Regions from separate parts of the Shewanella baltica genome, predicted to be linked through region 1. Evidence: riboswitches for the same ligand, from Rfam matches in the RefSeq annotation. Region 1 holds a riboswitch; the other holds the start of a gene.
The links. Region 1 has a riboswitch for cyclic di-GMP ahead of DYH48_RS04505 (glycosyl hydrolase family 18 protein). Riboswitches for the same ligand answer to the same signal wherever they lie in the genome.
Positions count from the first base shown of each region.

Region 2: linked by a shared signal. The riboswitch ahead of gbpA (N-acetylglucosamine-binding protein GbpA) and the one ahead of DYH48_RS04505 (glycosyl hydrolase family 18 protein) in region 1 are both predicted to bind cyclic di-GMP.

Region 1 covers NZ_UGYM01000002.1:1,017,327-1,020,752, forward strand. The annotation lists gene DYH48_RS04495 (aminopeptidase P family protein) at 1-222, opposite strand, end outside; gene DYH48_RS04500 (ROK family protein) at 615-1,400, shown strand; cyclic di-GMP riboswitch class I at 1,713-1,801, shown strand; gene DYH48_RS04505 (glycosyl hydrolase family 18 protein) at 1,916-3,426, shown strand, end outside.
Region 2 covers NZ_UGYM01000002.1:634,747-638,172, forward strand. The annotation lists gene DYH48_RS02800 (TMEM165/GDT1 family protein) at 109-663, opposite strand; cyclic di-GMP riboswitch class I at 1,075-1,174, shown strand; gene gbpA (N-acetylglucosamine-binding protein GbpA) at 1,297-2,742, shown strand; gene DYH48_RS02815 (aromatic amino acid transport family protein) at 3,309-3,426, shown strand, end outside.

The DNA.
Region 1 (3,426 bases):
AACCGTATAACGGCCGTCGGTAAAGATAGCGGCTTTATCTTTCAATACGATAGCCATACCTGCTGAACCGGTAAAGTTTGTTGCCCAGTATAAACGTTCGTTATGTTCTGGCACATATTCGCCCAGATACTCGTCGGCGCGGGGAATGATAAAAGCATCGAGATTGGCGGAAGATAATTCGCTGCGAATGGCACCGAGGCGGCTGGCAATTGAATGTGACATATGGGCTCCAAGTGAGACTTGCACGCTGTGCGAGTCGGTAGGCAAAGCTTGCCTAAGGATAAGTAGGTCTATGTTTATTTGAGTTCTAACCAGCTCGGATTATCGCAAGCCTAACGCGCTGGATGCAAGGGGAGCGAATAAAGGATTTTGTATACAATCGTGAATTTGTGCTGACTGTGATGCGCAAGCTAAGTGTTTTACCCTTAATTTATTTGTGTGATTCTTAGCATAAAACTTGAGTAAAACAAAATGTCAGTCATATTTTTTGTAGACTTGTTCCTTACAAATTAGCAACTTAAGTTTTATTCAATCGCTAACATTTGGACCCTATGCTAACATTTGCCATCTCCGCTCGGGGTCAGAGTGGGGCGCATGTATCAGTGGAGTAAGCGATGCAAATACTAACAATAGATGTGGGCGGTACGACAGCCCTGTTCGAACTTCAGCTCGCGGGACATACAGAACAATATAAAATCCCCACAGGCGAAGGTTTTAAAATTGAAGAGTTAAATAATCAAATCGCTGCGCTTGAACGCGATTACGATTTACAGCATTACCAATTAGCGATTGGCGTACCAGGACTCGTACAAAATAATCGTTTGGTTGCCTGTAAATCGTTACCCGGACTCAATGGTTTGAGTTTTGACACAGTGAAAACTCAAGGCGAGCTTAAGTTTATCTGCAACGATATGGATGCGGGTATGCAAGCCACGTGCGATGCCAAATATGCCTGTGAGTTGTTGGTCATGTGCGGCACCGGGATAGGGATGTCGATTGCGTTTAATGGGCAAGCTTTTACTGGAGCGACAGGGGTGGCAGGGGAGTTGGGCCATTGCCGCGTGATGACAGAATCAGGCGAATTTAGTTTAGAACAACTCGCCAGTGGCGATTCTGTACGCAGCCGTAACATCACCACTCAGGATGATTTATACCGTGCGGGCAGTTACCTTGGTATGGGGCTGGCGTGGACCGTTAATTTGTTTAATCCCAATCGGATTTGGCTCGCGGGTAACATGATGAACAGTGCTCCTTACTACAAAGGCTGCCTCGAAAGCTTAAAGCAAATGGCATTGAGCGCGCCCTTAGCTGAGATGAAAATCAACCGCGTCGATGATATGGAAACCTTAGTGTGCCGAGGTTTATCTGTGATGCTCGCAAGGGATTATCCTCGCGCATAAGGAGCATAGATGCTGTTAGCTAATGGTTTTGAGCTATTAGATTACAGTGGCTCAGTGCTAGTGGTTTAAGCAGTATTAGCAGCATAAATAGTGAAATTGATAACAGGACAGGTGATGCCTTTGGCTTATCGTGTCCTGTTTTTTTATGGCTCAAATAGTCAGCAAAGCCTTAATTATAAAAGTAAATATTAGAAATAGCTGAACTGTATTTAATTGCTTTCTTATCAGACCACTACCTTGGTTGATAATATTTTGTTGCATTTTTATTGCGCTTACGTCTATGCTGACTATCGCAATGACAACGTTGTCATTGCGTGTAAAAGGCAAACCAGTTGAAAAACTGGGACGCAAAGCCTCCGGTCTAAGGGTTCGTCTGTACCTATGATAGCGGGGATACCACAGGTTTTTCTTCGTGCAATTGTCTGTCGTGTTGCATGGTCTTAAGAGAGTGTTGTTTCCTGTCTACGCTTTGTTTGCCTTATTGATTCATATAAAAAATTCAATAGGGATATCTCATGTTCAAGACTCAAATTTCAACATCAGCCTTGCTGGTGGCATCGGCGCTGGCATCTACCGTGAGTGTCAGTGCATTTGCCGCAGCGCCCGGCAAACCGACTATAGGTTGGGGTGAAACCAAGTTCGCTATTATCGAAGTTAATCAAGCTACTACGGCTTACAATCAGTTGGTAACCATTAAAGATGCCGCCGACGTGTCCGTCAGCTGGAACCTTTGGAGTGGCGATGTGGGCAATAAAGCCCAAGTGCTGCTCAACGGTAATGTCGCTTGGGAGGGCCCCTCAGGCGCTTCGGGCACCGCTAACTTTAAGGTGAACAAAGGCGGCCGTTATCAGATGCAAGTGCAACTGTGTAACAGCGATGGTTGTACGGCGAGCGATGCCAAAGAAATCCTCGTGGCCGATACCGATGGCAGCCATTTAGTGCCACTCAATGCTCCGCTTAAAGAAAACAATCGTCCATACGTTAACAAGTCGGGCAAAGTGGTCGGCAGTTACTTTGTAGAATGGGGTGTGTACGGCCGTAAGTTCCCAGTCGATAAGATCCCAGCACAGAACTTAACTCATATTTTATATGGCTTTACCCCTATTTGCGGTGGTGATGGCATTAACGATAGCTTGAAAGAAATCGACGGCAGTTTCCAAGCGTTGCAACGTGCCTGTAGTGGCCGTGAAGATTTTAAAGTCGCTATCCACGATCCTTGGGCGGCGGTCCAAATGCCACAGACGGGCGTGAGTGACTACTCTGATCCCTACAAAGGCAACTTCGGTCAATTGATGGCGCTCAAGCAAGCCCACCCCGATCTAAAGATTTTGCCTTCGGTTGGTGGCTGGACGCTATCTGATCCCTTCTTCTTTTTTGGCGATAAAAGTAAGCGCGATACTTTTGTCGCATCGGTGAAGGAATTCCTACAAACGTGGAAGTTCTTTGACGGTGTCGACATTGATTGGGAATATCCAGGTGGTGGCGGTGCGAATCCAAACTTAGGCAATGCCAACGACGGTGAAACCTATGTGACCTTGATGCGTGAACTGCGCGCCATGCTCGACGAGTTAAGTGCTGAGACGGGTCGTACCTATGAGCTGACTTCAGCCATTAGCGCCGGTGATGATAAAATTCAGAAAGTCGATTATCAGGCCGCTCAGCAGTACATGGATTACATCTTCTTGATGAGTTACGACTTCAATGGCGGTTGGACGAACACTGAACTCGGTCATCAAACCAATCTTTATGAGGCGAGTTGGGATCCTGATACCCGCTACACCACAGACAAGGGCGTAAAAGCCCTGTTAACTCAAGGTGTAACCCCAGGGAAAATTGTGGTTGGTGCTGCTATGTACGGCCGCGGCTGGACAGGCGTGAATGGCTACACGGGCAATAACCCATTCACAGGGACAGCGACGGGCAAAGTGAAAGGCACATGGGAAGATGGCGTGGTGGATTATCGCCAGATAGTGAACGAGTACATGGGGAGCGATTGGACTTACAGCTATGATGAAACGGCCGAGGC
Region 2 (3,426 bases), 380 kb from region 1:
TACTGCGTTTAAGGCTTTAGACAGAGCACCACTATGCCTTCAAGCCTTCGCCTTGTCCAAAGCGCGTTGAACTCCCGCTGAATGAACAGATATTTATTACGATTGGTATTAGAACAACAGAGTGACAACGCCTAAGAGTGCGAACAATACGGCGCAGCCGCGGTGTATCCACAACATAGGTAATTTTTCGGCGCTGAAATGGCCTGCGATCACCACAGGTACGTTGGCAAGCAGCATGCCTAAGGTTGTACCTGCAACCACCATAGTTAATGAATCGTATTTTGCAGCTAACACTACCGTTGCGATTTGCGTTTTATCCCCCATCTCGGCGATGAAAAACAGGATGAAGGTGGCGAGGAAGGGGCCCATTTTATAGAAACGGCTCTCTTCGGCATCGACTTTATCTGGGATTAACACCCAAAGGGCTATCGCGAAGAATGACGCGGCAACTAAATAGCGGGCAAGATCTGGGCTGACCCAGTTAATCGCCCATTGGCCAATCCACGCGGCGGCAAAATGGTTGAATAACGTTGACAGAAAAATGCCTAAAATAATGGCGGTTTTATTTTTAAATCTTGCGGCGAGAATAAGTGCAAGTAATTGAGTTTTATCGCCAATTTCGGCAATAGCAACCGTAAAGGTTGATGCAAGTAGGGCTTCCAAGTGTGATCCTTTAGGGGTGGTTAAGACATAAGCACAATAAACCGTCCACCCCTAGGTGCAGTCATTGTGCTCAGGTCTTGCTGGGCAAATCGATGATTTGCTGTGAACACCATGGCGTGTGGCCAAGTATGTTGATGTTCACCCTAGATGACGATGGCTCGAAATCCAGTTAGCTACTCCCCCGAAGCGAGGTGGGCATTATACCTAAGTGAACTTCGGTTTCAAGCACGAGTTTATCGCAGTAGGCACGAATGGATGTTTGACAGGTGTCAGAAAAATACCGCGCAACATTCTGTAATTATCTGAATGTAAATGGGTTAATTTTTTGACAGCGTTGTCTTTTGTTGCTAATTTAGCCAGGTCATTTCTACTTGATTACATATTGTTAACTCGTAGTGATTCGATGACACCTACCGTATTTGGCAAACTAATTGAAAAGTTAGGACGCAAAGCTTCCGGTCTAAGGTTGTAAATGGATTTTTTAGTGAACTAAGATAGCGGAGTTGCCGCAGAATTCGATTTCTGTGAAAGATAAACGACTGCTGTTTAATGCTGTTGTTTGCCCAAATACCACTTTTATACCTAAGCCCAAGCCAATAATGGCGAAGATGGGTGCAAATGGAGTGCATTAAAGTGGCAAATCCTACTGTTTTTTCCCCTGTTTCTAAATTGAGTTTATTGGCCGCCGCAGTGATGGCGGCAAATACATTTGTGAGTATTTCTGCACAGGCACACGGTTATGTTGTGGCGCCAGAGTCACGTTCCTATGCCTGCAAAACCGGCAACAATGCCAACTGTGGCGCGGTGCAATGGGAACCGCAAAGCGTTGAAGGACCATCGGGTTTTCCTGAGTCAGGTCCTGCGGATGGCAAACTGGCGAGTGCGGGTAATGGTGCTTTCTCGCCTTTAGATGAACAGAGTCCCAGCCGTTGGTCAAAGACAGATATTAAAGCGGGCTGGAATAAGTTCAGTTGGCAGTTCACTGCCAATCATGTCACCCGCAATTGGCGTTATTATTTAACTCGCCAAGATTGGAATCAAAACCAAGCTTTAAGCCGTGCGAGCTTTGACTTAGCGCCATTCTGCGTAGTCGATGGTGGCATGGTGCAGCCGCCTAAGTTAGTGACCCATGACTGCTATGTGCCAGAAGGTCGCAGCGGTTATCAAGTGATTCTAGCCGTGTGGGAAGTGGGCGATACCACCAACAGTTTCTACAATGCTATCGATGTGAACTTAGATTCAGGTCCCGTTATACCGGGTGAATGGCTCGATGTGGGCGACATCAATCCGTCACTCGATCTCAAGGCGGGCGATAAAGTGATGACCCGAGTGTTCGATGCCAATGGTGAGCAACCGGCTAAGCAAACAGTGATTACCATTAGCGATGCGACTCAAGGTGATAAACAAAATTGGCCTTTCCTATTAGCGAGCGCGATTAATGCCCAGCAGTCTCAGTTAAAAGCGGGACAAAAAAATGCATCAGGTGTTATTGAGCCTGTGTATGGCAAAAACGACATTTTTACTGCGACGACTTCAGGTATTGAGCGTGTCGAAGTGGGATTTGATCTGGCGCCCGCACCGGGCAACAGCTTAGAAGTCACTTCACTTGCCGACGATTATCAAATTATCGACGGCGCAGCGCAGGTTCGTTTTGACGTCACTAGCAATGCTGAAATGTTAGTGTCAGCGTATTTGTTTAACCACGATGGCACAGCTGCCGGTTTTGTCAGCCAAACCGTTAACAATACCAGCGCGAGCTTAGTGTTAGACGTGGTTGCGCCTAAAGCAGGGCATTATCACTTGCAGGTTAAAGCTGAGCCTAAACAAGGTGATGTTATTCAGCAGAACTTTGATCTCTTCTTAAAGGATCAAGCACCAACGCCGGAAGCGGATTTTGTTTTCCCTGAAGGGGTGAAAGGTTACGTTGCAGGCACCACAGTGTTACAGCCTAAAAATGGCAAAGTGTATCAATGTAAGCCATTCCCCTATAGCGGCTATTGCATGCAGTGGTCGGCTTCTGCCACAGGATTTGAGCCAGGTGTTGGCGCTTCTTGGGCTATGGCGTGGACTGAGCTGTAAATTAACATGTTGAGTTAATCGATTCTCAACATGATGTGATTGGGCTTAAACACAGCGAATATGTTTAAGCCCATATTCAGCGCGTTCGCGACAGTCAAAATATACGTTTTACCTCGATTCACCCACAATGCGGCATCCCACGTATTTCCAACAAAGGTAGCGATTTTGTTGGCTTGTATGTTTTCGTTTACCACAGCGCTATTAAGTTGTTACCGTACAGTGCGCGACTTATCTTTGTTCACAACTGGCTTGCCCACTGGGTTTGGCTCTGTTAATGTCCCAAACTATCTATTTTACCTATGTTGTTATTAGGATTATCACAATTGAAAGTCATGCCACTTTTATGCAACCGATTTAGTTAGCCTCAATGGCTACTGGGTTGAAATATTCAAAAGCTATTGGGGCCAATTGATCTGCAGGAATGAGATCCGATTGGATGCTTTTTGAAGCTGCTTTAAGTGATGTGTTGCTTATTTCGATTTAAGACGCAAGGCTTTATCGGTTCAAATCTTACTCAAATAAAATAATAATTAATCATTGAACAGGACTATTGTGTGAATTCAAAAATGTTAGGCTCGATCGCCATCGTTGCCGGGACGGCCATTGGCGCAGGTATGTTAGCCTTACCTTTAGCCACCGCGGCTTTAGGTATTATTCCAGCGTTAGTGTTACTCGTCGTTATTT